DNA from 3 places in the Peribacillus sp. R9-11 genome. Region 3 is predicted to be linked to each of the others. Evidence: riboswitches for the same ligand, from Rfam matches in the RefSeq annotation. Region 3 holds a riboswitch; each other region holds the start of a gene.
The links. Region 3 has a riboswitch for cobalamin ahead of metE (5-methyltetrahydropteroyltriglutamate--homocysteine S-methyltransferase). Riboswitches for the same ligand answer to the same signal wherever they lie in the genome.
Positions count from the first base shown of each region.

Region 1 (10,287 bases), 1.6 Mb from region 3:
ATACTGCACAACTATATTTTGAAACTAGTGCCATCCTTATCACCCTCATTCTTTTAGGGAAGCTCTTTGAAGCAAAAGCAAAAGGACGTTCATCAGAAGCCATTAAAAAATTGATGGGACTTCAGGCCAAAACAGCCTTGGTGCTGAGGAATGGTGAAGAGCGCGAAATACCTCTAGAAGAAGTCATTGTTGGAGATACAGTTTTGGTGAAGCCAGGTGAAAAAATCCCGGTGGATGGAGAGGTCGTCGAAGGGAACTCTGCCGTCGATGAATCCATGTTAACAGGAGAAAGCATTCCAGTAGATAAAAGCATGGGAGATACTGTGATTGGTTCAACCCTGAATAAAAATGGTTTTCTCAAAATGAAGGCCACGAAAATCGGCAGAGATACCGCTCTTTCGCAAATCATCAAGGTGGTAGAAGACGCTCAAGGGTCTAAAGCTCCAATTCAAAGGCTCGCTGACCAAATTTCTGGTGTTTTCGTACCCATTGTTGTCGGAATCGCCCTTTTAACTTTTCTCGTATGGATAATCTGGGTTAATCCTGGTGAATTTACACCAGCTTTTGAAGCGATGATTGCGGTACTTGTAATAGCTTGCCCGTGTGCTTTAGGTTTGGCTACCCCAACATCAATCATGGCTGGGTCAGGGCGTGCCGCAGAGTTCGGTATTTTATTTAAAGGCGGTGAACACCTGGAAACTACTCACCATATTGATACGGTTATTTTAGACAAAACGGGAACTGTTACTAATGGTACACCAGTGTTAACCGATGTCCTCATCGAAAATGGAATGGGTGAACAACACTTTTTATCTCTTATCGGGGCCGCTGAAAAACAATCTGAACACCCACTTGCACAATCAATTGTTCAAGGAATTCAAGAAAGAAAAATATCACTTGGATTGGTTCAGGAGTTCGAAGCTATTCCAGGTTACGGGGTAAAAGCTGTAGTGGATCAAAAAGTGTTACTGGTGGGAACACGGAAATTAATGAATCAAAATAACGTGGATATTACAAAAGCACTACCGGCCATGGAAGACCTTGAAGGGCAAGGTAAAACCGCGATGCTGGCTAGCATTGATGGTGAATATGCAGGTCTTATTGCTGTGGCAGATACCATAAAAGACACTTCTCAAACAGCCATAAAAAGGTTAAAAGAGATGGATATTCAGGTCATCATGATAACGGGTGATAATCAAAGGACTGCTCATGCCATAGGAAACAAAGTTGGCATTGACCAGGTCATTGCGGAAGTACTTCCTGAAGGGAAAGCGGAAGAAGTGAAAAAACTTCAAGCAGCTGGAAAGAAAGTGGCTATGGTTGGAGATGGAATCAATGATGCACCAGCACTTGCCCTAGCTGATATTGGTATGGCTATCGGGACGGGGACAGACGTGGCCATGGAAGCTGCGGATATTACTTTAATTCGTGGGGATTTAAACAGCATTGCAGATGCTATTCACATGAGTAGAAAAACCATGCGAAATATTAAACAAAACCTGTTCTGGGCCTTTGCCTATAACGTAATAGGAATACCGATTGCGGCTATTGGGCTACTTGCCCCTTGGTTAGCAGGTGCTGCCATGGCATTTAGTTCTGTATCCGTTGTAATAAATGCACTTCGACTGCAAAGGGTAAAGCTTTAAAGATAAAATTAATATTTTGGAGAAGCATTGGTACTCGTATCAATGCTTTTTTTAGTCTCTGTTAAATAGTTCTGTTGATATTTATAGTTGCTTGTTTTCCACTAATTTGACTTACAAGACACAGCATACTTACTTAGTGGAGAAGCACCCTTACATCTTATTGAAGGCCTATTGGAGTTAGCGACTCCTGTTCATGCAAAAGTATATTCAAGAGTTTATCAAGTTCTTGGCTCAAATGTAATGTTTTTGGTGAGGTGAATCCATGTTTCAAGGCTGTATTTATTAATTCTTTCCTCATTGTCTCTATTTTATTATGTAGCAGTTCCATACTTTCCAACGAAAATCCCCTCAAAACCTTTCCTTTATTGTAGTATATTTATTATTACATAAATTAGGATGATTTTAAATATTATAGTAAGTATTTACTTATTAAAAGTAAACAAATTCTGGCGGGAGCAATACAAATCTTCCTCACTATCATTCGATATATGTAATTACAGATAACTATTCATATAAAATTATTACTTCCATACATAACGAGCCGTTAAAAAACATCAGGACTTTAATTTGATATAGCATAAATTTGCAATAAAGAATATAATTTGTATTAGGTAAACTTTTTTTGATTTTATTTTCATATAGTGAATATCTCCATTTTGAGAGAGTTGTATTCGTAAAACTGTATAATTTAGGAGAATTTAATATTTGTTGAATTTTAAAGAGAACCTGTTTATTCTCCTTTTTACTAACTGTATTTCGTTTATTGCTAGATGGATAGGATTAGTAGCTAGGTTTATCAAAAATTACTTAGAGATGAAACTAATAAAGTGTTAAGAAGTAACAAATGGTTTCGACAAAATAATTTTAGGATAGACAAGCTCTATTATTTACTATGAAGATGAGGGAAAATTTCATATAGTATTGGAATGGGTATATTCGTTTAAAAGCGAATATTTAAAAGGGAAGCCGGTGCAAAATCCGGCACGGTCCCGCCGCTGTAATGGTGAGTCCTATGCAAGAAAGTCACTGGATAATATCCGGGAAGACGCATGGAGATGATGAACCTAAGTCAGAAAACCTGCCCGTTCTAAAAATGCTGTTAAACCTACGGGAGATAGGGAGGTGTTAGAGTGCTAGAAGACGAATTTGTTCTTAAACTATAAGCATTTCTGACCGTTAAATCTGGTTGGAAATGCTTTTTTATATTTCGTAATTTTTCAAATAGATAAAATTCCATAATTGAAGGTGAGAAAACATGTTTTTAAAACGGTCTAATTTATTCCATTCTTTTGTTGGACTACTAGTAATTTTCACAATTTTTGTTACTGGTTGCAGCAACACAACAATAGATCAAGAAAATACATCAAATAAAGATAAACAAAAAGTTGTTACTTTTTCATGGCCTGGGGATATAGGTGACTTAAATCCACACACATATTTTCCGAATGAGTTTTTTTCCCAGGCTATGGTATATGAATCCCTAGTTTATTACGGTGAAGGCGGAGAAATTAAGCCTTGGCTTGCAGAGAGCTGGGATATATCGAAAGATGGAAAAGAATATGTATTCCATCTGAGGAAAGATGTTAAATTTTCCGATGGTTCCCTCTTTAATGCTGCAATCGTTAAGAAAAACTTTGATACCATTTTAGATAATCGCAAACAACATGAATGGGTGGAATTAATTAACCAAATCAAAGGTACTGAAATAATAGATGAATATACATTTAAACTTATTTTGAACAACGCGTATTATCCAACTCTGCAAGAACTAACTTACATTAGACCGCTGAGATTTGTAGGAGAAGCTGCTTTTCCTGACAGTCAAAACACATTTAAGGACGGACTCAAGTCTCCGATTGGCACAGGACCGTGGGTATTGAGCGAATATAAGAAAAATGAGTTTGCAGTTTTTAAAAGGAATGAACAGTATTGGGGTACTAAACCTAAAGTAGATAAGGTGGTTGTTAAAGTCATTACTGACGGTGAGTCAAGAGTATTAGCTTTTGAGAAAAAAGAACTCGACTTTATTTTTGGAAACGGGGTCATAAGCCAAGATTCATTCCAATTTTTGAAGAATTCAGGGCAATATGAAACCAAATTGTCAGAACCTACAGCTACAAGAACGCTTCTTCTTAATTCAAACAGAGAAGCGACTAAAGACCTTAAAGTTCGGTTAGCTCTCCAACATGCTTTTAATAAACAGGCTGTTATTGATAAGATCTTTTATGGTATGGAAAAAAAGGCTGATACTTTGTTTCCACCTACTTTGCCATACACGAAAATTAATATAAAGCCATATGAATATGATGCAGAAAAAGCAAAACAGTTATTGGATGAAGCCGGATGGAAACAAGTGAAGGGGAAACCATTTAGAGAAAAAGACGGAAAAGAATTGCAATTGGAATTACTGTTTAATAGTACAGACAACATCCAAAAGTCAATCGCAGAATTTACCCAAGGTGATTTTAGAAAGCTAGGAATAGATGTTAAGTTGACTAGTCAAGAAACTAATACTTTTTGGACAAATGCATTTCAAGGTGAATTTGATTTATTATTTACATCTACTTGGGCTGTACCATTTGATCCACATTCCTATTTAGCTTCTATGACGACAAATACGGAAAATGGTGGTCCAGATTATAACGCTCAATTAGGGTTGCCAGTAAAAAAAGAAATAGACCAGAAAATTAAGAAAGTATTATTAACTACAGACGAAGAAGAGAGAAAAATACTGTATTCAGAAATATTAACGACATTGCACGAACAAGCAATTTATTTACCGATATCTTATCAGTCTAATATAGCAGTGTATCAAAAAAACATTAGTGGAGTAGATTTTTTACCTCAAGAAGCTGAGGTCCCTTTAACTTCAATTGACGTTAATTGAAGTGGGGATACTTAAAAACAACTTAAGGAGTGCTACATGAGTTGGTTTATTTTTAAACGTCTCACAAGTTTAATTCCAATTTTATTAGGAATTTCGCTCATCACTTTTATCTTGCTTCACTTAATTCCTGGAGATCCGGCAGTAGCTTACTTAAGGGCGTCACATATACCTCCTACGGATGAGACAGTGGCAGCCCTTCGAGTTGAGCTTGGATTAAACAAGCCTTTATATGTCCAGTATTTTGAGTGGCTGGGAAAAGTGTTGCAATTGGATTTAGGGATGTCTTATGTGTCCAATAACTCTGTATGGGAAGAAATTGTGGTACATTTCTTCCCAACAGTTCAATTAACAATTGCTTCGCTTATCTTTATTGTTTTTATTAGTTTACCCTTAGGAATGATTTCTGCTATTTACAAGGGGAAATTTGTTGATCAGTTTAGCAGAATACTAGCCTTTGTAAGTGTCTCTATGCCAACCTTTTGGCTTGGCTTTCTCTTGATCTATTTTTTATCAGTAAAGTTAGATTTATTTCCTGTATTGGGAAGGGGGACTTTGGCTCATCTAGTGCTTCCTTCCTTGACATTGGCTTTTGCGTATATAGGTACGTATATGCGATTGCTTCGGGCTAGCATGCTGGGAAATTTGAATGAGCCATTTGTTGTTTATGCTAGAGCGAGAGGGTTGCGCCAAAGACTAATCGTTATCAGGCATGTCTTAAAAAAGTCCTTACTACCTGTGGTAACTGGACTTGGCATGAGCTTCGGTAACATGCTAAGCGGAGCGGTTATTGTTGAAACAATTTTTGCTTGGCCCGGCATGGGACAGTTATTTGTCACATCTATATTAAATCAAGATTATCCGATGATTCAGGGGTGTGTATTATTTATGGGCGTGATCTTTGTGGTCTGTAATCTTCTTGTGGATCTTACATATTCTTTCCTGGATCCTCGTATACGCTGGGAGGGAGAGAAATAAGAGTGGTGCAAAACGTGAAACGAAAGCTGATGACACATAAGCTCATGATGATCAGCATCATGATTATTTCCTTCCTGACAGTATTGGCTCTTTTTGCTCCTTTTTTGGCTCCTAATGATCCGAACTTGATTGATATCGTTCAGAAGCTGCAAGGGCCCTCCTCTCAGTTTCCATTGGGGACTGATCATTTAGGGAGATGTATTTTGTCCCGATTAATCTATGGAACACGAACCTCGTTGGGAACAGCCTTCCTTGTCATGGGATTAATGATGATTATTAGTATCCCACTTGGTATTTATGCAGGCTTTATAGGGGGGAAGGTTGATTATCTCTTCATGAGAATGTGTGACATACTCATGGCATTCCCAAGCTTTCTTCTGTCCCTTGCTTTAGTCGGAATTTTAGGACCGAGTCTTGGCAATCTGATTTTGGCGATGGTGCTTGTCCAATGGGTTTTTTATGCACGCGTCATTCGAGGTATGGTACTTAGTGTAAAGGAGCAAAACTTTGTCTTAGCAGCCAAAATATGCGGGACACCAAGGAGTAGCATTATCATCAAACATATCTTACCTGCCATCATCTCTCAAGTTGTTGTATTAATCTTTATGGACATCGGAGGAGTTATTTTGGCAATTTCTGGTCTCTCTTTTCTAGGTCTTGGCATACAGCCTCCAGATGCAGAGTGGGGAATGATGATCAATGATAGTAAGCCATTTTTTAGAGAAACCCCTTCATTGATGCTGTACCCTGGGATGATGATCTTCATCGTTGTGATTGCTTTTAACTTGTTTGGCGAAGCTTTGAGGGATGCTCTAGACCTAAAAAAGGAATAGAAGGGAGGATGGAAGATGGGACAAGACCCCATTCTAACTGTAGACAAATTGAATGTTATTGTAACGACACCGTATGGAGTGACTCAAACTGTCCATGATGTTAGTTTTAAGCTGGAGGCTGGGAAAGTGTTGGGCCTTGTCGGAGAAAGTGGATCAGGGAAAACGATGACATGCATGTCTTTGTTAAATCTTTTACCTGAAAAGGCAAAGGTGGTACAAGGGAGTATCAAGTTTAAAAATATTGATCTTTTAAATGTTTCCACAGAAGACTTAAGGAAAGTACGGGGTAGTGAGATCGCTATGATTATGCAAAACCCTATGATCGCCTTTAATCCTGTGAGGACGATAGGGCGGCATTTTATTGAAACACTTAGAACTCATTTGCCCATAACGAAGCAGCAAGCGCGGAAAATGGCTGTGGAGTATTTAGAAAAAACGGACCTGCCTAATCCAGAGAATGTCTTGAAGCAATATCCGTTTCAGCTAAGCGGCGGGATGCTGCAACGGGTTATGATTGCGATTACCATGTCTTTAAGTCCATCTATCATCATTGCTGATGAGCCGACGACTGCACTTGATTCGACAAACCAACTCCAGGTTTTGAAACAGTTGGATAAGTTAAGGAAAGAATACAATACATGCATTTTATTAGTATCACATGATTTAGGGGTGATTGCTCAGTTAGCTGACGAAGTAGCTGTAATGTATGGCGGCTATATCGTTGAGAAAGCACCAGTGTTGAAGTTGTTAAATCGCCCAATGCACCCGTATACCAAAGTCTTGTTAGAATCCAGACTTGGATTAACAAGAAGAAAGATAAAGATTGAAAAACGTGCCAGCGTTTCGCGCCCCAATTTAATAAATAGTGAAAAAACATGCCCTTTTTTAGAACGATGTGAGGACGCAGATTATACATGTTCTAGTTATAATCTTGAATTTAAAGAGTATGAAAAAGACCATCTAGTACGATGTGTAAAATCAAGATAAAGAGTTAGGTGGATGAAGAGTGAGCTTGCTTGAGTTGAAAGGAATAAAGAAAACATACTTGTTGGGGAACCCTATTTTTGGGAAGCGTAAATCTGTTGAAGCCATTAAGAGCATCTCTCTAACTATGGAAGAAGGAGTATGTTTAGGCCTTGTTGGAGAAAGTGGATCTGGAAAGAGTACCCTGGGCAAAATTATTCTGGGACTGGAAAAGCCGGATCAGGGAGAGGTATGGTTTCAGGGGAAGAGCCTTTATTGTTTAAAGGCAAAAGAATTAAAGGAGTTACGGCGAAATCTGCAAGTTGTCTTTCAAGATTGTTATAGCGCTGTTAACCCAAGACTAACGGTAGGGGAGATCATTGCTGAGCCGTTAAGAAATTACGAAAGGCTTACGTCTGTTCAAGAGAAAAAGAAAGTACAGGAGCTTTTGGAGATCGTTGGGTTATGCCCGGAAGATATTCGTAAATACCCACACCAGTTCAGTGGAGGACAGCTACAAAGAATCAATATCGCAAGAGCGATTGCCTTAAAGCCAAAGTTAATTATTCTTGATGAGGCTGTAAGTGCTTTAGATGTTCTTGTTCAAGTACAAATATTAAATCTTTTGGCACAATTAAAAGAAGAGTTTCAACTTTCATATCTCTTTATTTCCCATGATTTACAGGCAGTCAATTACATCGCAGACCGTCTAGCGGTAATGTACAATGGTGAGGTTGTTGAATGGTTAGATGATTTGGAACAAATTGAACGATTAAAACATCCTGTTTCAAAAAAGTTATTGTCATCTGTGCTGCCTCCATATCCGGGAATATTGTGATGCGTTAATTATAGGTTTGTGATGTGGGAAATTAGGTTAGTAACGGAATATCTGAAAAATCAAGTGTTTAAGCTCCGGTGTAAAGCCATTCCATCTCTTATACTGGTACATCTATATGGGATTCCGTTCTCCGTTGTTTTTATCAATAATATAAGTGCCGATTTATTCTTTAATGGGGTCTAAAGTGAAAAACGCGATAGCGTATAATATCTGTGTTTTGTCGGCAGAATCTATCACCATCAAGTTAAAATTTTATGAAGACTATAAACCAGTACCTTATTCGAATAAAACAAAGCCACCTATCATTAGAAGGTGGCTAGAATTTTTTAGAGTTTTCTCCAATAATAAGTAACCACTATTAACAATCTTTATTCAAAAACAACAGCTTATTCGGTTTGGTATAACGGTACTTCATTAAAAACGTTCAGCAATATACTGTTCAGCTTTTTTTCAGTCTTTATATAAGGGGTCTCGGCAGTTTTTTTGCGGAAAAAATGCGCTAAGCAAATTCTAGAATAAAAAAGTGACATTTATTATACTTTAGGACCATTTTTTATGAAACAAAACTATTTTTCAACGTAATTATTCCTCAAAAACCTTTTTGCCTAAAACAAACCAGACATTATTGACGCCTTGTCCATTTATATCACCGGCCTGCTTATCTTTCACAAAGTAATAAAGTGGATGCCCTTTATAAGTTGTTTGCTTTTGTCCGTCATCTCTTATGATAGTATTAAACTCTTTTTTGTTGAATCCTTTAGCGGAGAAAATGTTATCTGCATGGAAAGGTGGCCAAATTTCACTACATTGACCTTTGCAATTACTGACGGTAGAATCATCTTTTGTGAAATAATAAAGGGTCATTCCTTCTTGGTCTGCTAAATATGTCCCTACTTTGTCTGATCTTAGCCTTTTAAGCTTGTACTTTTTTGACTCATCCTGAATTATATCCGTGATGGAGAAGGTCTTAACATTCACACGTGCAATAGAGAGATCCCGATTTAATACATAAGCCCGGTCCCCGTCGTGGCTAAAGACAATTGCTTGTCTTGGTTCATTGAAACCGTCAATTGTTTTAACTGCGCGGTGATCAGCGACATTGATTACGTCAATCGTATTGTCAGCTTTATTACTTGCAAAAAGGAGCTTGTTATCAGGCGAAAGAGAAGCACCATATGGCTCACGACCCACTTTGATTTCACTCTTTATATTGCCGTCAAGTGTATCAACTGCGGAAATGCTGTTGCGTCCGCTGTTCGCGGCATACAATGTACCTCCATCAGCAGTGATCGAAATTCCGCGAATCATAGAGAAACCTGATATTTCACGAATGATTTTCTGTGTTGGGGCATCAACGATGGATACTTTATCTCCTTGAAAGTTCGTGACAAAGATGTATTTTCCATCTGGAGAGACTTTTATGCCTTGTCTTGGTTGGGCGAAACCGGTAATGACGGCCATCGGTTTTCGTTTTTCCAAATCCACGACAGTGACAGAATTGTGTGCTTGATTGTTCACATACAATATCTTTCCATCAGGGCTGACAGCAGTCCCGAATGCACCTGGACCAACGACGACTTCATCTTTCAAGGTGAAGTTTTTTGTGCTGTAAAAACGAAGCGTACCGAGCGTGCTGTCTGAGACGACAAACTCGGAGCCGCCATCAATAAACACGATGTTTCTCGGTGAACCAAAGCCGTCGATCTTTTTGCGCAGCTTACCTTTTGTAAGATCATAGACTAGGACGGATTGTTCACGGCTATCTGAGACAACTGCTATTTGCTCATCCGGACTTACGGCAAGGGAATTGTTGGTGATGTGGGTGTCAAAGCCTGTCTCTGACACTGGAATTTTACTTTTAGTAGAAGAAGCACCAATTACATTTGGTAGAATAACCACAGAAAGTAAGGCTATAATCCATACACTTATAAACTTCATTTTTTTCAACATTTCTTCACCCCGTGAAATTATTTTCTTGTTAAATGTTAAAATACGATTCTTTAAGCCTTAAGCCAGATTGATAAGCAGGAGAATTAAATATATGTCAATTTGCAGCAGATTCTTAACCACCTTCCTTCGAAATTTTTTAATCGAGCTGTAATTTTGCTCCCTTTACTATAAATAAACGTATAGAGGAGGATATTG
Region 1 is NZ_CP133763.1:2,395,152-2,405,438, forward strand. It holds gene RE409_RS11695 (heavy metal translocating P-type ATPase) at 1-1,646, shown strand, start outside; gene RE409_RS11700 (aspartyl-phosphate phosphatase Spo0E family protein) at 1,804-1,974, opposite strand; cobalamin riboswitch at 2,558-2,747, shown strand; gene nikA (nickel ABC transporter substrate-binding protein) at 2,902-4,533, shown strand; gene nikB (nickel ABC transporter permease) at 4,570-5,508, shown strand; gene nikC (nickel transporter permease) at 5,511-6,341, shown strand; gene RE409_RS11720 (ABC transporter ATP-binding protein) at 6,357-7,328, shown strand; gene nikE (nickel import ATP-binding protein NikE) at 7,348-8,142, shown strand; gene RE409_RS11730 (beta-propeller fold lactonase family protein) at 8,725-10,080, opposite strand.
Region 1: linked by a shared signal. The riboswitch ahead of nikA (nickel ABC transporter substrate-binding protein) and the one ahead of metE (5-methyltetrahydropteroyltriglutamate--homocysteine S-methyltransferase) in region 3 are both predicted to bind cobalamin.

Region 2 (10,287 bases), 410 kb from region 3:
ACATAAAAAAGAAAAAGATACTTTGCTTCACCATCACCCAGTAATGAATCAAATATGTCACAAGCCAAAGAAGCAAGAAAAATAGAAAAGTTCGAAATGGATTTGAAAGTAACTCCCATTTGCCATCGTATATATTTGATAGATTGGCTGTAAAATCAAGCAGATTGCCTTTAAACCATGAAAATTCAAATAAAGCGGTTTTCGAATGAAGAAACTGTACTGAAATCATTATATAAACACTTAAGAGGGTACAGCGGATTAGCCAATGGAAGTGGAAATAATGCAGTAGTAGGGAAAAAATCACAAACAGAACAAAAACAACAATATTCCCTGTATCCGTGAGTTTCTCAACAGGCCTTAACCATTCTGTGATCAACAACAGACCAAAGGTATACAGAAGAACATGCATCCACTTTTCCAACAAGGGGGTTGAAACATTCATTTCATCATCACCTCTCGTCTGTCGTGTTGCAGATACCCCTGTTCAAGAAAGCAAACCTTTATTCCCCGTGATACTGCTGCTGCTCTTGATTTTTTTTCCTCATCTGTAAAGTCTGCTGGGTTTTTCACACAAAACAACGTTAATCCTTGATTAGCGCGGAATGCACTCAATACTTCTACCTTTTCTAATGTTAATTCCGAGACAATGAAAATCACAGCTGCGTTGGCCGGCAGAATTTCCTTCCTTATGATCCCGTTCCAAGTGGTTATCCTACTCGGTTTTTCTTTAGCAAGGCGGTTAAAAATCTTTCGTTTCTGGTTATTGCCTCCTCCAGTCGGTAAGATTTGCCTCGATCCCGTACTAGCGAAACCAATCTCTATGCCTTTTTTTAACATGGCATGTACAAAGGAAGCCGTCATTACAATTGCTTCTTCGAAGAAAAGCGATTCCTGATTATCAAGTATGATAAACACATCACGGTTTTTCTGAACTTCAAATTCCTTTGTCATGATTTCACTTGTTCTAGCCGTTGCCTTCCAGTTAATCCAGGATAACTGATCACCTGGCTGATACTCTCTAACTCCAGATACTACTGATTGTTCTCGCTGTGTTTTTTTTGTTGATCCCACTTGTCCCTGATTGAATACACGCTCAAGATCTCTGTAGGTAAGCTCATGATATGAAGGGAAAACAGTGATTTTTAAAGGTGAACTATATGTCGCTTCCTTTTCAAAGACGCCAAAAAAGTCTCCTGTCCTGAAACGGATTGTTTGAAATGTATGCTCACCCCGTGGCAAATTGTTCAAAGTATATGTCATACTGAATGTATGCCTGAAACCAGGAAAGACAAGTGTTTTTCTTTGCATCCCCCTATTTTCCAATTCCTTCGGCAACTCTTCCTCTACCATCAAATATAAAAGAGGCAGCCTGTTTTTACGGGTAACAGTTAAAGCTATTTCTACAGAATCGCCTGCTCGGCATTCTCTTTTACTGACCTTTCTCTCAACGATAATGTTATTAATCGGATAAAAAAGTAGAATCGTAGAGTACACAGCGAACGGCAAAAATGTATAAAAAATAAACCAACTGACAAAACCGCCTTGAAACATCGCAAAAGAAAAGGAAATCGCTATAAGTAATAACAAGCCAATCACACTCATGTTTTCCTTTAAGATGCTGATCAAGTTCCGCATTAGGTCACAGCTCTCTTCACAGGCACTTGAATCGTCGCGACAATCTCGTGAATCACCATGCCAGCATCCACTCCCTCATAATTCGCTTCTGGCTTCAGGATAAGTCTGTGGGCAAACACGAACGGTACTAAATATTGCACATCATCCGGTAGAACATAATCTCTGCCCTGCAAAAGTGCATAAGCTTGGGCCGCCTTCATCAATGCAATCGATCCACGTGGACTCACCCCTAAATATACTCTCTCATGCGTACGAGATCGATTAGCCAAATTAACAATATACCGCTTTATCGTGTCATCCACTATCACTGCTTTAGCCTCTTCCTGTAAAGCTATTAATTCCTCTAAAGTAATAACAGATTCTAACTCTTCAAGTGGTGCGGCATATTGAGCTCGATGCAAAACCTCAATTTCTTCGTCAACACCCGGATAGCCCATTTTCATTTTTAATAGAAAACGATCCAATTGCGCCTCTGGAAGTGGGTATGTTCCTTCGTACTCAATGGGATTTTGTGTTGCCATAACGAAAAAGGGTTTCTCCAATCCCCTTGTAACCCCATCAACCGTCACACTTGCCTCTTCCATTGCTTCAAGCAAGGCAGATTGTGTTTTCGGCGAGGTCCGGTTTATCTCATCGGCTAAAATAATATGGCCCATGATTGGTCCTGGTCTAAAAATAAATTCTTGTTCCTTTGGATTGAAAATTGAAACACCCGTTACATCTGAAGGTAGTAAATCAGGTGTGAATTGTATACGCTTAAAGTTTGCGCCTATCGATCTTGCCAGTGCTCTGACCATGACAGTCTTACCTACACCAGGAACATCCTCCAATAAAACATGCCCCCCAGAAAGAAGTGCTACGATGCTCAGTTCTGCTATATCTCGTTTTCCAATAATCACTTTTTCAATATTCCCTAAAATCTTTTCCAGTTTTTGATTTACCTGCTTATACATCATACTCTACCTCCTGAGATTACCCTATTACTCTTATATAACACCTATTATATATTCTTTATACTCGATATGCGTTTTACATTAACATCCAATTAAACCTTACATTGTAAGTTTACTAGATAATTCGCAAACCATAAACGAATTTCTCTAAAAATATTCATACTGCTTTAGGAAAAAGGTATGGTAAACTGTTGCTAAGTGAATATAAACCTTGCAGAAAAAGGTGCTGACTTGTCAGCTTAATAGGGAATTTGGTGTAAAACCGAAGCTGTTTCCGCAACTGTAAGTGCTAATGAAATAAGATAAATACCACTGTTTGAGGATAAAGATTCACATCGATAACCATTCATCCTGTTCAAATGGGAAGGTTCTTAGAGTAAAATGACGCACGGGCCAGGAGACCTGCCTTTTTTATCGTATTATGCTCTTCGGAAGATAGGAGGATTGTACGGCAATCTTCCATCTTTTTCTGTTACAGATACATAGGTGATTGATGCCGACCAATGCCCTTGGTCGGCTTTTTCTTTTGCTGAGAAAAGCGATACTGAGGTGATTCATCTAACTATGAAGAGGAGGAAGAGTTATGGCAAAAAAGGATTTTCGTTTTTTATGCTATCCATACATGCGCGAATCCGAGTCTACCGTCGATTATGAAATACGTACCGACTCTTTGACGACACAAATTGGCTTGGCCGCCTCGCTTACAAAGGATGTTCCGGATGTATACCGAGATTTAATGGAATTGTTGCCGATGGCTTATCATTTAAATGGTTCAGTCCGTGGGAAATTGGCCATTACCGACAATGATCTGAAACGTCTAAGTGCCATCTACGACCATTATGTCGCAGAAGTTAAAGAGCATATTGAGACATTCGTGCTTCCGCAAGGTTCAACCGCCGCCTGTGTTCTGCATACTTGCCGTAGTGAAGCCAAAAAGTCGGTCCGTGCTTTACACAAGGTTAGTTTAGAAATAGAAATCCCTGAAATTCTCTTTGATTACGCCCATTTGCTTGCAAATGTTCTATTCGTGATGGCTGTCTACGTCAATAAGCAACATGGTATTGAGGAGATTCCTTTTATCAGTAAATCATACCCAACCAAACCCATGAAGAAGAAAACGGAGGAATAAATAATGAAGAGAAGCATACGATTTAGTTGGATTTCCACCTTGATACTTGCCCTTTTCCTTACCGGATGTGGAGTAACGGATGACCAGACGGCAAAGGAAAAGAAAGACACTAATAAGACAGAAGAAGTCAAAGCCTATACCGTTACCGATGATACTGGAAAGAAAATAAAATTTGATAAAGTTCCGGAAACAGTAGTTTCACTTCAACCAAGTAATACAGAAATTTTATTTGAACTAGGGCTGGGAGATAAGGTCGTTGGCGTGACCGACTTCGATAATTATCCAGAAGAAGCAAAGGATATTGAACATGTTTCCGATTCGGTGAATATCAATGCAGAGAAAATTATTTCCTTAAAACCAGATGCCATTATTGCTTATACCATTGGTGATGAAACGACGATGAAACCACTTGAAGATGCTGGAATCCCAGTATTCATTATTAAATCCGCGACAAATTTTGATGATGTATATGGGGATATTGGGCAAATTGCTGAAGTCATGGGCGTAGCTGAAAAAGGCGAAGAATTGGTGAAAGATATCCAAACCCAAATTACAAGTGTTGAGGAAAAAATTGAAACATTAGATGAAAAGGAACAAACCTATTTTGAAATTAGTCCAGCTCCAGAAATCTATACAACAGGAGCGGAAACCTTCCAACAAGAAATTCTAAAAACTGCAGGCATTGAAAACATCTTTGCCGACCAAAAAGGCTGGGTTAAGGTTTCAGATGAAGAAATTGTCAAACGAAACCCTAATGCTATCATTACAACTGCTACCTTTGCAGATGATGCTGTTGATGAAATTAAATCCCGTAAAGGCTGGGAAGATATCAACGCCGTGAAAAATGATCAAGTCTATCTACTTGATGAAAATATTATGTCACGTCCTGGGCCAAGGATTGGTGAAGCTGTAGAACTCGCAGCAAAGACCATTTATCCAGACTTATTTAAATAATGCGAAAGAAGGATGTTCCAAAGTTCTTGGATCATCCTTTCCTTTTTTACCTCTGCTTCCCTAAGTCCATCACTACAACCACACACTCTCCTGGAGCAGCTGCCCTCCATCGCTAATCCCTTATATTTCTCTTTTAAGGTCTCCCTTTGCAAATAACGAACCACCTGCTCTTCTTTCATCTTTATGCTAAGATGAATGCAATCTAATCATAAAAAATTCGAGGTAATGATCATGTATAAAAAATTCTTTATATGGGTCTTAGCAGTCGCCCTTCTTTTAGGAATTCTTAAAACCTTTCTAGGTATGTAGCAAAAAAACAGCCGTATGGCTGTTTTAAGAACACAGGTATTCACATACCTTTTAAAGCAATGTGAGAACTTCATTGAAAGTAAAAACACAGCTTATAAAAACATTAGTTTTGAAATTTATTTCGAAGGACCATTTAACTTTAGTTAAATGGTTTCCTTTTTATTTAGGCTCCGTTATACTACATTGTTGTTTTTTCCAAAAAAAGAAGACCACCCGAGTGCCAACTATTTTACATGTTTTATAAGTATAAAAACTTTATGCCCATGAATACGTGACTATTATGGAAAATACATTTCTTTTCCCCATAAAATAGTAACCTTAGACTTTCACTAATCCTTCCAATTATTTTATTAATCAAACGATTGATTAAATTTTAAAAAAACAAAAAAGCCAATATCGTTTAAGTGTTTTCCCTAAAGAGATTGTAGTATTAAGTTGGACTCCACCCGCACTCTTAAAAATACTGTGCGTTACCTGTAATCAATTCTAGATCATAAAAATGTTTATTTTGAAACTGCTCATGAAAACATTTCAGAAAGAAAATCGAAAAAGGACATCCAAATGAAAGGATGTCCTTTTTCCAGCAAATATAATGCTGATTTATTACCTATAGCCGTTGATTAAAACGATCCTTAGGTGAATATGAAACGTTAAAACCGCTAACTTTGAAAAGTATCAAACGGAGCATATCTCTTAACTAGTAATCCCCATGCAGAGTAATCGATATTCTTTAAAGTTCAAAGCTAGAGCCTCACATCATGAGTCCATGTCCTTATATAACTCGTTCCAAGAAATGTTCCACAAATCGATCTGCATCTACTTTTGTACAGACGCGAATCCTTGCCACACCTTCATGTTGACCGATTGTTCTACCTGTCTCTTCTCCTTCAGTCACAACCTTAACGTTCATCCATTCTGTAGTCACAAAACTTGGATCAATCACAACTCCAACTGCGAGTGGATCATGAAGAGCACAACCTCCAATACCCGGATTGAAAGTTTCATAAGACTTCATATAAAATTCGGTCATTTCTGCAAAGAATTGGGCAGTCCCTTTTCCAGTCGAACGCCATTCATCAAGCTTTGATCTTAGTAAAAACGTTTGATGTGTTACATCAAGTCCCACAACGGTGACTGGTATCCCTGAGGAAAACAAATAATCAGCTGATTCAGGATCAGATACGATATTGGCTTCAGCGTACGGCGTTACGTTGCCTGGTACTTTTACTGCACCACCCATTATCACTACCTCTTTAACAAGTGAAATAATTTCTGGTGCTTTTTTAATGGCCAAAGCGATGTTAGTTAATGGTCCAACTGCAATAATCGTTATTTCATGAGGGCGACTTTTCACCTGATTGATTATAAAATCGGTTGCATTTCCCGGTGATGCTGAAATAGTTGGTTCATTCTTAAGTGTATTTCCTAAACCGTCTTCTCCATGAACATGCTTTGGATACTTTTTCTTCATTCCACGCACCAATGTTTGATTGGCTCCTTTATAAACAGGAATATTCTTTTCTACCTTTTCCAAAACTGCCAGCGTATTACGAGTCGATTCAGCTACGGACACGTTACCAAAGCAAGTTGTAAAGCCTAGCACGTCCAATTCAGGAGAGTTTAATGCGTATGCCATCGCTAAGGCATCATCAACCCCAGTATCAACATCAAATATTATTGGTTTCATATATTTTCCCACTTTCTTTTTAAACGGATTACGATGATAGTACCGTTGACAAAATTTCTTATACAAACACTGGATCTTACAATACAGTTACTTTGGAAGCACCCTAGTGATTGGATACATCTACATCCGTTACATCCCATTTTTTCTTTTCTTATGTATTAGAGAAACCGGTTTTCCAACTAAATTTTAGCATTCAATTAAAGGTTATTCCACGGAAAGTTTAAGAATATTTATAATAGACAATTAAAAAGAAAAACAGATAATCCCCACAATTTAGCAGTAAATACATGAAAGAAATGATCCAAAATGGTACAACCTTGTTGGGTGATCCAGTTGGTGAACCTCACCTTTCCGGTTTTCATCTGATTTCTTAAAATATTTAAAGATATTTACTTAAATGTATTCTTGACTAGTAAATACTTATATTGGATTATTAATTCAAAGATATTTATTTAAATTCAATATCCGTGATTTCATTTTTAAAATAGGCCAAATAGTTGAAGGCTATAAATAGATAGATAATATGAGGTTACCAGTATAAAGAAAGTTGTTACATTCTAATTAGTTAATGGATATTCAAGGTGGAAAAAAGATGAAGATGTTAAAGTTAATTGAAGATTATCCTTCTACGTACAAAAAGGGAACAAAGTTCTTTATTATTTCAGATTCAGAGTTCATAGGAGTGAAAAGCTATGTATTACTTTCCGAAGATTTGCGAGGTAAAATCGTGGTATCTGAAGAGGAATTGAAAAATAAATTTGTTTCTATTAATTAGGATTCGTTTATTCTTTTTCTCTTTATACACTTCCCTTTAGCCAGCAATCATTAATTAGTGCATGTAATTATTAAAGTTTAAACTCTTTTAATTCAACATTTTAGGCTCACTTCCTCCCTAAAACATTTTCATCACAAAAAAAACGAGGAATTTTCATGTCCGAAAATCCCTCGTTTTTTCTTATTTCAAATCTTCAATTGAATCAATATCGACATAATCTGGTACGACCAGACCATTTTTTGTTCCTTTTAGATTTGGTCCAAGGTCAACCATGTCATCTTTATACTTATTATAGTATTCAAGATGTGTACCCGGGAGCCATGCAGCCACCATTGCGTCCGCACTTCCGTTTGCAACGCCGGCAAACATTGGTCCGACTTCAACTTGACTTAATGTTACGTCATAACCATTCTGTTCCAGAACCTTGCCAATCACATTTGTGCTGGCAATTTCAGTGTCCCATGCAACATAAACCAGTTTGATTTTTTCACCATTTCCTGATTCAGCACCTTTGGTCCATTCGGATACTTTGTCCTGATTTTCTTTTATCCATTTTTCTGCTGCTTCTGAAGGAGACATACCTTCAGTAACTTTGACCATTACATCTTCCATATCTTTAGTATCCCAGAAGAATTGATCAAGAATTTTATAAGCGCCTGGGGCATCTTGCTCAAGGCCTTTTCTGGCAATCGAATTAATATTTTCAGCCCCGCCAAAGGATTCATTCGGATCTTCGAGATATTTCAAGTCATATTTCGAGAACATCCAATGCGGTGACCATCCTGTAACCACGATTGGTTCTTTTTTATCAATCGCTTTTTTCAATTCAGCAACCATTGCCGCTGAAGACCCTTCAACCAACTTCCAATCATCCAGCTTATAATCATCTATAGCCGTTTTAGTCAACTTCATCAATCCTGCTCCAGGTTCAATTCCGATGATTTCATAATTGGCTTTGGCAGCAAAACTATTTTTATCCCCTTTTACAGCCGTATCTTTTGTAAAAGTACTGAATAGTGCAGTACCCACAACTAGTAGGGCCAGTATTGTAAAAATGATTTTCCGGCTAACGATATGTTCGTAAGCTGGTTTACGAAGGTTTTGCGTGATACGATCGAGTATGATTGCAATGATTACGATGGATAAACCTGCTTCAAATCCTTGCCCAACATTTATTTGGCTAACAGCCCGGTAGACATCCGCCCCAAGTCCGGGTGCTCCAACCAATGAAGCTGTAACTACCATGGATAGTGCCAGCATGATGCTTTGGTTAACGCCTGCCATGATTGTTGGAGTAGCCAATGGTATTTGTACCTTGAATAACTTTTGGCTGCTGGTCGAACCAAAAGCATCCGATGCCTCGATCAAATCATTGGGCACTTCCTGAATCCCAAGATTGGTCATACGGATCGTCGGTGCGATTGCGAAAATGAATGACGCAATGATCCCCGGCACTACCCCTATTCCAAAGAATAATATCGAAGGAATCAAATAAACGAATGCAGGCATCGTTTGCATGAAATCCAAGATTGGGGTAACGATCTTGCGCACCGTTTTATTTTGGGCACACCATATTCCGATCGGTATCCCTATAAGGATGGTTAGGAATCCTGACAATATAACGATAGCCAGTGTTTGAATGCTCGATTCCCAATAACCAAGATTATCGATCAATAGTAAGCTAATAAAAGTAAATATCCCTAATGGCCATCTGCTTGTATAGGTAACCAGAAGGGTTAGGACGATGATTAACACGATGGATGGTCCCGCACTCATTACATCGACCAGGATATCCAATAGACCCTCAATCCCATTCGTAATAAGTGTAAATAATCCAGCAAATACAATAGTTATCCAATCCACTAAAGAATCGACCCAAGCTCCCAGTGGGATTTTCGGAATATTCATTGAATTATTCACTCTCCATTTCATTCAAGGAATCTTTATTACCTGCTAAAGCGCCAATTACGGCCCCACGAAGAAGAATTCCTTTAATTCTATTCTCATCATCAATGACTGATATTGGCAGACTTGAAGTTGCCATCACATCCATAAGGTTTCCAAGCAATTCATCCTCTTTAACAGTTGGGATATCAGTTGTCATTACTTCAGAAATCGATTGGTTATTGCTCATTGCCTGACGAGCCTGTTCAGCAGTCACGGCCCCCAATAACTTCTTCTTTCTATCCACAACAAAAATGCTGGAATACCCTTGTTTACGCATAATTTCCAGCGCAACCCTCGGACCTCTGTCTACTGCGATCTTCTCCGGCCGTATCATCACATGAGAGGCTGTAAGTACCTTAGATAGATCAACATCTTCAACGAACTTCTCGACAAATTCATTGGCTGGATTCATCATGATTTGTTCAGGTGTTCCCAATTGAATCACACTTCCATCTTTCATTAGAGCAATTCTATCTCCAATTCTTAATGCTTCATCAAGATCATGGGTAATGAAAATGATCGTTTTTTTGTACTGATCTTGGATTTCCAGCAATTCATCCTGCATATCTTTACGTATTAATGGATCAAGAGCACTGAAGGCTTCATCCATCAATAGAATATCAGTATCGCTTGCGAGTGCCCGAGCTAACCCAACCCTTTGTTGCATTCCGCCACTAAGCTGTGATGGAAGCTGATTTTCGTAGCCTTTTAATCCAACGGCTTCAAGAGCCTTCATCGCTTTTTCTTGACGTTTTGTTGGATCTACTTTTTGAATTTCGAGCCCAAACTCAGCGTTTTCCAATATCGTTTTATGCGGAAATAAAGCAAAGTTCTGGAAGACCATGCTTATTTTCTTTTGCCTGACTTCTCTTAATCGGGCAGCGTTCATCTTCACGAT
Region 2 is NZ_CP133763.1:363,917-374,203, reverse strand. It holds gene RE409_RS01880 (DUF4129 domain-containing transglutaminase family protein) at 1-442, opposite strand, end outside; gene RE409_RS01875 (DUF58 domain-containing protein) at 439-1,635, opposite strand; gene RE409_RS01870 (AAA family ATPase) at 1,635-2,591, opposite strand; cobalamin riboswitch at 2,793-3,013, shown strand; gene RE409_RS01865 (hypothetical protein) at 3,211-3,717, shown strand; gene RE409_RS01860 (ABC transporter substrate-binding protein) at 3,721-4,671, shown strand; gene RE409_RS01855 (hypothetical protein) at 4,650-4,850, opposite strand; gene RE409_RS01850 (nucleoside hydrolase) at 5,753-6,667, opposite strand; gene RE409_RS01845 (hypothetical protein) at 7,260-7,442, shown strand; gene RE409_RS01840 (glycine betaine ABC transporter substrate-binding protein) at 7,623-9,350, opposite strand; gene RE409_RS01835 (quaternary amine ABC transporter ATP-binding protein) at 9,355-10,287, opposite strand, start outside.
Region 2: linked by a shared signal. The riboswitch ahead of RE409_RS01865 (hypothetical protein) and the one ahead of metE (5-methyltetrahydropteroyltriglutamate--homocysteine S-methyltransferase) in region 3 are both predicted to bind cobalamin.

Region 3 (10,287 bases):
TGACGGGAATCACTACATTTTTCTTATATAACAACGCAGGGTTGATCCGGGCAAAAAGAGTCATCATTGATTTATTTTCCGGGCTGTTACTACCAATCAGTTTTTACCCAATATGGGCGCAAGAAGTAATGAAGTATTTGCCCTTTCAAGGGATCAGCTATGTACCAAGTATGATTTTCACAAATGGTTATAGCTCAGGCGATATCGGCATGGCCTTATTACAGCAATTTATTTGGGTCATCATTCTCATAATACCAATTCAGCTTTTATGGATAGTCGCAAAAAAACAGCTGATTATTCAAGGAGGTTGATGAGATGTTCTATGTATCGATGTTTTTTCAATATGTAAGCCAATATATGAAAACGAGATTGCAGTACCGTGCCGATTTTTTCATGGAAATTCTTTCTGACCTATTGAATCAGGTTGTGAATCTGGTATTTATCTTAGTTGTTTTCGGACATACGCAATTTTTAAGCGGTTGGAGCCGTGAAGAAATTATTTTCATATACGGATTCTTCCTTATACCATTTGCTCTTTTTTCTTCATTTTTTAATATCTGGGATTTTAACGATCGCTATATCGTTAAAGGTGAGATGGACCGAATATTAACTAGGCCAATCCACAGTCTGTTTCAAGTCATTTTGGAAAGAATTGAGCTTGAATCATTATTTGGTGTTGTGACCGGCCTGATCATTATTTTCTATTCGGGTGCTTCGTTGAATCTCGAGCTTGTCTGGTATGACCCTATTCTCTTTGTGATTTTTTCAATCGGTGGGGCACTTGCTTATGCGTCCATCTTTGTAGCAATTGCAAGTATTGGGTTCTGGTCGGATGCGAAAACGTCAATCATGCCAATGATGTACAATATCGGGAACTACGGCCGCTATCCTGTTGATATTTATAACAAGGTCATTCGGTTTGTACTTACATGGGTGCTGCCATTTGCGTTTGTCGGCGTGTATCCAGCCTCTTATTTTCTTAGAAAAGAAGAGTGGTATGTTTATGCATTTGCAACACCGGTTATCGGGATTGTCTTTTTCACTGTATCTGTTTTCATTTGGAATCAGGGAGTGAAAAGGTACCGAGGGGCCGGAAACTAAAAAAATCCCTTCAACATTAACACTGTTGAAGGGATTTTTCTTATTTACGCTTATTCTTTCTTTCAATATATCTAGCTTGTGCTTGAACAAATTGCTGCTTTTCCTCTTCCGTTTCCGGAAATACCTGAGGAACGGGGGTGGGCTTTCCATCTTCGTCTATTGCTAGCATCGTTAAAAAAGCACGGGCTGTAAGCTGCTTTTCGCCGGTTAATAAGTTCTCTCGCTCTACTTTCACAAATACCTCCATCGACGTCCGATGGGCACAGGTGACATAGGCCTCAAGGTTAATCGCATCCCCTGTCTTGATGGGTGCCAAAAAGTCAAAGGAGTCACTTGATACGGTCACAACCGGTTTTCGGCAATGGCGCATTGCTGAAATGCAGGCGATTTTATCTACATAGGCCATCACCTTACCGCCAAAGATGGTGTTGTGATGATTCGTATCTGGTGGGAAAACAAGATCTGTTAAAAAAGTCCGTGACTGCCGGATAGGATTAGCATTTGTAAGATCAATACCTTTTTCAGTCATTTGACTGTTGATTGACCAGTAGGTTTTTGCGAACGATTGTTGCGGCTTCCACCATATTTTTCAAAGAAGCAACGGTTTCAGGAACGCCCCTTGTTTTCAGACCGCAGTCCGGGTTAATCCAAAATTGATCTTTATCCAATACTTTGATGCCTCGTTCAATCATATCGACCATTTCCTCGACTGCAGGAACCCGTGGACTGTGAATATCATATACGCCTAGACCAATACCCTTTTCATACGTTTTTTCCTCAAATGCGGTAGCTAGTTCACCGTGGCTGCGAGATGTTTCTATGGAAATTACATCGGCATCCAGGGAAGAGATGACATCCATGAAGCTGTTGAAATCGCAATAACACATATGCGTGTGAATTTGAGTTGTATCTTCCACACTTGAAGTGGAAATCAGGAAGGAGTTCACAGCCCATTTTAAATATTCATCGCGGTCGCTTTTTTTCAATGGCAGACCTTCTCTAAGGGCAGGCTCATCCACCTGAATCATTTTGATTCCGGAAGTTTCTAACGCTCTCACTTCTTTTTCCAAGGCAAGAGCTAACTGGTAGCAAACATTCTCCCTTGAAATATCATCACGTACAAATGACCAGTTCAGAATTGTTACAGGACCTGTCAGCATTCCTTTTACCGTTTTCTTCGTCAGGGATTGCGCGTACACACTTTCCCGGACCGTCATCGGCTCGATGAAATGAACATCGCCGTAGATAACAGGCGGTTTTACGCAGCGAGAACCGTAAGATTGTACCCAGCCTTTTTCGAGGAAAACGAATCCGCCCAGTTTATGGCCGAAAAATTCAACCATATCTGTTCGTTCAAATTCTCCATGTACAAGAACATCCAAGCCGATTTCTTCCTGGATATCGATCCATTTGCTGATTTCCTCGTTAACAAATGTTTCATATTGAGCAGCCGTCCATTCTCCTCGTTTGAATTTCCCGCGAGCTTGTTTTACTTCAGCTGTCTGCGGAAAGCTTCCGATTGTTGTTGATGGAAGGAAAGGCAGTTTGAAAAATTCCTGTTGTTTGTGATAACGCTCTTTAAATGGCAGCTGACGGCCGGCTGTTTGACTCTTCGCCTGTTCGACACCAGTTTGGACGTCTTTATGGTTTCGCGCGTTTGAATTTGCTAACGTTTGAAGTGCTAATTTGTTAGCGGCTACTTTTTCAGCAATTGCTTCGGCACCTTGATTACTACCTTTTACTAGTAGAGTGATTTCTTCAAGCTTCTCATCAGCAAAAGCAAGGGCCTGTTGCACTTCTTTAGTAAGAGCCGTCTCATTACGAACCGTTACTGGTACATGAAGCAGGGAGCAAGAGGGTTGAAGCCAAATTTGGTCTTCGGCTACGTTTTTTGTGAGGGTATTGATCAACTGATTCTTTTTCGATAAATCGGAAAGCCATATGTTTTTCCCATCAATCACACCTGCACCGAGCACTTTGTCTTTCGGGAAGCCGAATTCTTGAAGATTACTAAGGTTTTTCCCTTTATCATGGACAAAATCAAGACCGATCCCTTGAACGTGTAATTCAATAACTTCTTGGTAGTGCTCTACCGCATCAAAGTATGTTTGTAGCATGATGTTCAAGTTTGGAGCTGCTTCATTCAATTTTTCATATAAGTAAGTAACAGTTTGCATATCATCTTTAGAAATGGATGAAACAAGGGAGGGTTCATCCATTTGCACCCACTTCACGCCTTCTTGTTCTAACTCTTGCAGAATTTGTGTGTATAAAGGCAGGAGACTAAGGATGATTCCAGGTACATCTTGCTTATTGTAGCCTTTAGACAGAGTAATAAAAGTATAAGGTCCGACTAAAACGGGCTTAGCTTCAATTCCTAGTTTTTCTTTGGCTTCGCGATAAGCAGCAAGTGGTTTATTTTCTGTCAAAGTCAGCTTCGACGGTTTTAATTCGGGAACGATATAGTGATAGTTTGTATTGAACCATTTCGTCATTTCAGAAGCAACTTCATCCTTGTTTCCGCGAGCCATAGAGTAATATACAGAAAGGGGAACAGTGCCGCCTTTATAGGCTGAATAACGCTCAGGAACAAGACCGAACATTACAGACATATCGAGCATTTGATCATATAAAGTAAAGTCATTGACAGGAATAATATCTATACCTTGGTCCTTTTGCTTTTGTAAGTTGCCTAAACGGATGGCTTCTAGCTGTGCCGTAAACTCCGATTCATCGATTTTTCCGGACCAGTAAGCTTCTAATGTGCGTTTCCATTCACGATCTTCCCCAATTCGCGGGTACCCTAAACTACTACTTTTCAATATTCCCATCCTCCTACATTCTTTTTTCTTTTAATAAAATAACAACAAAAAAAGCACCCCTAACCGTCAAAAGAGAAAGTTAGAAATGCTTAAAATAAAGGGGTATACAAAAACCCCTTAAAATTATAAGGTCCCTAACACTTCCCTATTCTCCGTAGGTTAAAACAGTGTTGTCGAAACAGGCAGGTCTCCTGACTTTAGGAATCTTATTAGCGGCAGGCCTTCCCAATCCGAAAATCAGTGGCATATTGCATAGCGCTAACATTCCTATTACAGTGGCGGGACCGTGCCGGAATTACACCGGACTTCCCTTTTAATCCTAAAAAAAATAGGAACCTATTTCCACATATGAAATTTCACAAACCCGCTGTAAATTAAACTGCAGGCAACAAATATTTATAAAATAAAAACTATTATAAAAATTTAGACAAGCTTATCATATCCCGACTAAAATGGTCAACAAGGAAAAAAGTCTCGGGAAATGGGGCCTGACCCCGCCCTATATCGACAAAACTATTGGTGCACCTAGGTTTGTTTAAGGATGTGAATGTTGGGAAATGGGGTCTGACCCCTAAATAAAGAATATATTGTTTGGACGGGGAGTATGTATAGGGGGAGTGGGTTGTTTTGAAATGAGGCGTGGGGGATGACTTTTTACATCTTGATTGCAGGGATTATTTTTTGCATGGTGATGAGCATTCGAACGTTATTTCTTGTTGAGTCGGGAGGAAAAAAGTTTTCTCTAGAGGATATGCTATGGCTCGGCAATTTATATGCGACGATATTAGTAGGTTTTGCACTGATTTATTTATTATACGAGCTTCAGAATCATTCGGTGATTCTTGATAAGGGCAATCGTTTAGACGGCAGTTTTTACGAGCAACTGAAGACTTCTTTTTATTTTAGTGCAATGACAATGTTTTCAGTAGGGTATGGAGATATAGCCCCGATAGGCATGGGCAGGATGATTGCGACAATCCAGGCGTTCATTGGATACACTCTCCCGGCTGCGTTTGTGATCCGGACAGTGATTGACTTAGAACAGAAGGAAAGGAAGAATAAATGAAAGTTGTGTTTCTTTCAATTATTGGGTACGCTTACCATAATGAAAGAAATGGAGGGGTAAGAATGACTGTTAAAATTGGAGAAAAAGCACCGGATTTTCAACTTCCTGCAAACAACGGTGAAAAAGTTTCCCTATCGGATTTTAAGGGCAAACACGTTGTTTTATATTTTTATCCGAAAGACATGACGCCTGGTTGCACAACGGAGGCCTGTGATTTCCGTGACCACAATGAGCAGTTTGAGGAATTGAATGCTGTCATCATAGGGATCAGTCCAGATCCGGCGGCGCGTCATGAAAAATTTATTGAAAAATATGGGTTACCTTTTCTGCTACTAGCTGACGAAAATCAAGAAGCTGCTGAATTATATGATGTATGGAAATTAAAAAAGAACTTCGGCAAGGAATATATGGGCATTGAACGTTCAACTTTTCTGATTGATAAGGAAGGAACGATAGTTAAAGAATGGCGTAAGGTAAAAGTCAAAGGCCATGTCGAAGAAGCGCTTGAAACTCTTCGTGATCTAGAAAAATAAGGTACAGCCAGATGAAGGATAAGCGAATAACCAAGCTTGCTGAAAGGCTGATTCATCATTCCGTACAATTACAGCCAAAAGAGAGAATCTTGATACGGGGTCATATCAACATGAAACCGCTATTGAAAGAGCTGATTGATGAAACATACAGAATCGGTGCATATCCATATGTCGAACTGGAAGACGATGAAATAAGCCGACACTTGTTAAAAGGGAATGTGAAGGAACAACTTGATACCTTATCACAATGGACTTTGAGGAAATATACTGATATTGATGCGATAATAATCATCTCCAGTGAAGAAAACGATGCTGAATTGGCAGAAGTTCCTGCAGAGAGGCATCGTCTTCATGGGGAAGCGATGAAGTCGTCGACTCTTTTCTATGTAAACAACCGGCGTTGGGTTTTACTTAATTACCCGACTGTCAGATTAGCACAAAAAGCCGGTATGAGTTTTAGAAAGTACGAAGACTTTCTATTAAACGTGTGCACAATGGATTACGGGAAAATGGAAGTGGCACTGAAACCGCTTAAGCAATTGATGGAGCGTACTGAAAAAGTCCGGATTGTTTCACCTGGGACAAATCTCACCTTTTCCATTAAAGGAATGCCGGCTGTCATATGCGCTGGGAAAAATAATCTCCCTGACGGGGAAGTGTTCACGGCACCCGTAAAAGAGAGTGTTCATGGTAGGGTAGCCTTCAACACACCTTCAACATATCAAGGAATCACCTTTCGTGACATAGTTTTAACCATACAAAAGGGGAAAATCACGAAAGCAGTTTCTAATCAAAATTCTAAAATGAATGAGATTCTCGATGTAGATGAAGGGTCCCGTTTTATTGGGGAATTCGCGCTTGGAATCAATCCTTACATTTTGGAGCCAATGGACGATATTTTGTTTGATGAGAAAATATGTGGCAGTCTGCATCTAACTCCTGGCCAAGCCTATCAAGAGGCTGATAATGGTAACCGTTCTTCTACACATTGGGATATGGTTTTGATCCAGCGTCCTGAATATGGCGGTGGTGATATCTACTTTGATGACATTCTGATCCGAAGGGATGGCATTTTTATGTTGCCGGAACTAAGTGCTTTAAATCCAAATTTATTAAAATAAAGCCTTTTTTAACAGGGGTAAGGCTTTTGTCCAACTCAAAAAGAGGACACCTGAATATGCTTTATTAAGGGAATACCTCCTCAGAGAAAGTTGCACGGGACATACAGAGCCCGTGTTTTTTTTATGTTAATTAAAAGGTGAGATAAACATGTTAGTACTTTCAATAATTATTCCAAAAGAAGACATCCAAAAGCAGATGGAGGATACCTTTCCTGCTTTGAATTTCATTTATCAAGGGGATTGAGAGGATGAACCACTTCGTGAAGCAAAAATCTTAATTCCATACGGCGAAGATTTAACAGATGAGACAATTGAGAAAGCACCGAATTTAAAGTGGGTTATGGTTATGAGTGCAGGTATGGAATTAATGCCTTTTAAAGTCATTGAGAAGCGCGGGATTTTGGTAGTACACGATTGGGATGCTTTTACAGTACGAAAAGAAATTGAAACAGCTTATCATGAATGAAGCAGACGTCGAGCTGTGGGATAGAAAGATAGAAGTATGAGAATTGAATGGGAAATCGATACTCATTCTTGGTGCTGGTGCAATTGGCGGAGAGGTAGCGCGTCTTGGGAAAGCCTTTAGGATGACCACAATTGGGGTCAATCGTAGCGGAAATCCTGTGCAGCACTTGATCGTCTTTATGGGCTCTCTGAGTAAGTTACATCGTATCTGTTCTGCCAAGTACGATTGAAAGACAAAATCTGTAGCAAAAAGAACACTTTAAAGCTATGAAAGGTTCTGCTGTCTTCGTGAATATTGGACGAGGTGATCTGGTTAAAGAGGAAGTGTTGATAGAGGTTTTACAAAACAGGGAAATTGCTCATGCCATTTTAGATTTATTCGATCCAGAACCTTTAGATAAGGAGCATCCGTTTTAGCGTATGGAAAATGTAACGGTCACACCGCATCTTTCGAGTAAAAGCAGTGAATATTTACCTAGAACCTTTTCAATTTTCGAAAAAAACATGCATGAATTCCTGAATAGATGGAAAAGACTTTATCAACGTCATTGATCAATCAAAAGGATACTAGGCACAATTAGAAAAATAGGAAAGAATTAAAGGGGTAATGAATAAACTAAAAATGAATCGATAAACAGATGAAATATTGACAAAATCAACGTATAAAAGGTACACTATTTATAAATATTATAATTTAATAATTCATACTTAATGAGAAAAAAGAGGTGGATGGCGGTGTCTGAAGTTCAGTTAAAAGAAGCGTTGGATTCCCTTAAAGATACCGGTGTAAGAATAACTCCTCAACGCCATGCGATACTTGAATATTTGATAAGCTCTATGTCCCACCCTACCGCAGATGATATATATAAAGCGCTAGAAGGTAAGTTTCCCAATATGAGTGTGGCTACGGTTTATAACAACTTGCGTGTGTTCCGAGAAGTAGGATTGGTTAAAGAACTTACCTATGGTGATTCTTCAGCAAGATTTGATTTTGTAACGACGAATCATTATCATGTAATCTGCCAAACCTGCGGAAAAATTGTAGATTTTGATTATCCGGCATTGGACGAAGTCGAACATTTTGCAGCACAGGTCACCGGTTTCAATGTTAGTCACCATCGGATGGAAATCTATGGAGACTGTACAGAGTGCTCAAAAAAAGAAGCACATTAAAAAAAGTTCCGCCACTTGGTTGGAACTTTTTTTTTGTTGCAAAAAAATGATACAATTAATCTTGGACCATCTGCCTGGGATAAATAAGCTCTCTTAAGGGGTTATTTAGTCTTGCAGGCTTTTGCGATTATATTTTTCGTTAAATTCTTCGCCTTCTAACTTTTTATCAAGGGTCAATGGTTCTTCACAATGCATGCAAATATCCACACGCCCTAATATTTTTGTAGGTTTACTACAGTTAGGACATACAACCTGGATCGATTTTGTAGAAAGCATTCCAATCCAAAAATAAACGCCGGTACTTGCAATTATGAATAAAAGACCTAGACCCATAAAAAGTGTCATAACAATAGGGTGTGTTTTAAAGAAAAGTCCAAGATACATCACAATAAAGCCGATGAAAATCAAACTTAAAGCAAATGTACGGATTTTATTGATTTTGCTAGAATATTTAGCCATGGATTGTCCCTCCTAAAATATAACTTTAACTATAACATAAACTACGGATGGAACAAAAAAGAAATAAAGGATACATATTACTTTTGAATATGTTGTTTTTGTAAATATCATCTAGGTGAAATACAGGATTTTGAAGAGTTTTGTCGAATGTAAAAAAAAAAAGGTTTTGGAGGAATTTATAATGGAAGATATCCTTCGCCCGATTTATCAAGAGCGAGCAAGTTTAAAATCTACACTTGGAATCTTGTTAATAGAAAAAAGAGAAAATAATAGCCCGATTACCGATACATTTGACTACATTCTTTTTGTTATTGTAGATGAAGCAGAAGAGGCAGTGTTTTTAAAACACTACACATATCAGGACAAAAAGGCAGCTTTACATATCGTAAAGGAAGAACAACTAAAAGAATGGCTTCTATTAGGTACAAACCGAAAAGTAGTTGACTGGATTTATAACGGAAAGGTCCTCTTTGACCGAAATGAATATTTGGATCATTTGAAAACCGAAATTCGAGAGTTCCCTTTTTATGGAAGAAAGTTGAAGATAGGGATGGAGTTTGCGAAGTTAATTCGCAGATATATGGATGGAAAAGGCTTCTTTGAAAAAGGTCATTATCTTGATGCATATAACCATATTGTTCATTCCCTGCATCACTTAGCTCGTTTGGAAGTAATAGAACAAGGTTTTTATCCAGAAGTTACAGTCTGGAACCAAGTGAAACATATGGAACCTGAAATCTATAAGTTGTATAAAGAATTGATTAGTAGTGAGGAAACGCTTGAAAAAAGATTGGAGCTTCTTTTCCTTGCGAGTGAATTTCTTATTTACTCTAGGACGAATACGGGTTCACAGCATTTAGTTGAAATAATGAGTACAAAAGAAGATCCTTGGACAATTGCAGAGTTAATGGATCATCCGGAACTTAATTATTATTCAGTAGATCTAGGTGTTCTGTTAGAATACTTAATAGAGAAGAAAGTAATTGATGTCATCAAAGTGGAAACAAAAGGACAAGACGTTTATCATCGATTTTATAGAGTATAAAAAAATATTTCAAAAAAATCATTTTTAGTGTTGACCAATAATAATCTAGGTGTTATATTAATACATGTCGCTGCGGGACATCAGCTTTCGCAGCTTCAACAAAACAAAAAACATCAAAAAACATGTTGACAAAATGGTCTACAACATGATAAGATGTAAAAGTCGCTTACGAAGTAAACGACAACGAAATTGCTCTTTGAAAACTGAACAAAACAAAGCGCCAACGTTAATTTTTTAAGTGAGCACACACTATCAAAAAGCAAAATGAGCAAGTCAAACATTTCTTCGGAGAGTTTGATCCTGGCTCAGGACGAACGCTGGCGGCGTGCCTAATACATGCAAGTCGAGCGAATCAATGGGAGCTTGCTCCCTGAGATTAGCGGCGGACGGGTGAGTAACACGTGGGCAACCTGCCTATAAGACTGGGATAACTTCGGGAAACCGGAGCTAATACCGGATATGTTCTTTTCTCGCATGAGAGAAGATGGAAAGACGGTTCTGC
Region 3 is NZ_CP133763.1:777,959-788,245, forward strand. It holds gene RE409_RS03625 (ABC transporter permease) at 1-311, shown strand, start outside; gene RE409_RS03630 (ABC transporter permease) at 316-1,101, shown strand; gene RE409_RS03635 (acyl-CoA thioesterase) at 1,142-1,630, opposite strand; gene metE (5-methyltetrahydropteroyltriglutamate--homocysteine S-methyltransferase) at 1,623-3,932, opposite strand; cobalamin riboswitch at 4,087-4,278, opposite strand; gene RE409_RS03645 (potassium channel family protein) at 4,570-4,989, shown strand; gene bcp (thioredoxin-dependent thiol peroxidase) at 5,052-5,522, shown strand; gene RE409_RS03655 (aminopeptidase) at 5,534-6,643, shown strand; gene RE409_RS03660 (hypothetical protein) at 6,954-7,109, shown strand; gene RE409_RS03665 (NAD(P)-dependent oxidoreductase) at 7,153-7,338, shown strand; gene RE409_RS03670 (NAD(P)-dependent oxidoreductase) at 7,397-7,525, shown strand; gene perR (peroxide-responsive transcriptional repressor PerR) at 7,838-8,281, shown strand; gene RE409_RS03680 (YgzB family protein) at 8,387-8,740, opposite strand; gene RE409_RS03685 (nucleotidyltransferase-like protein) at 8,922-9,785, shown strand; rRNA gene RE409_RS03690 (16S ribosomal RNA) at 10,068-10,287, shown strand, end outside.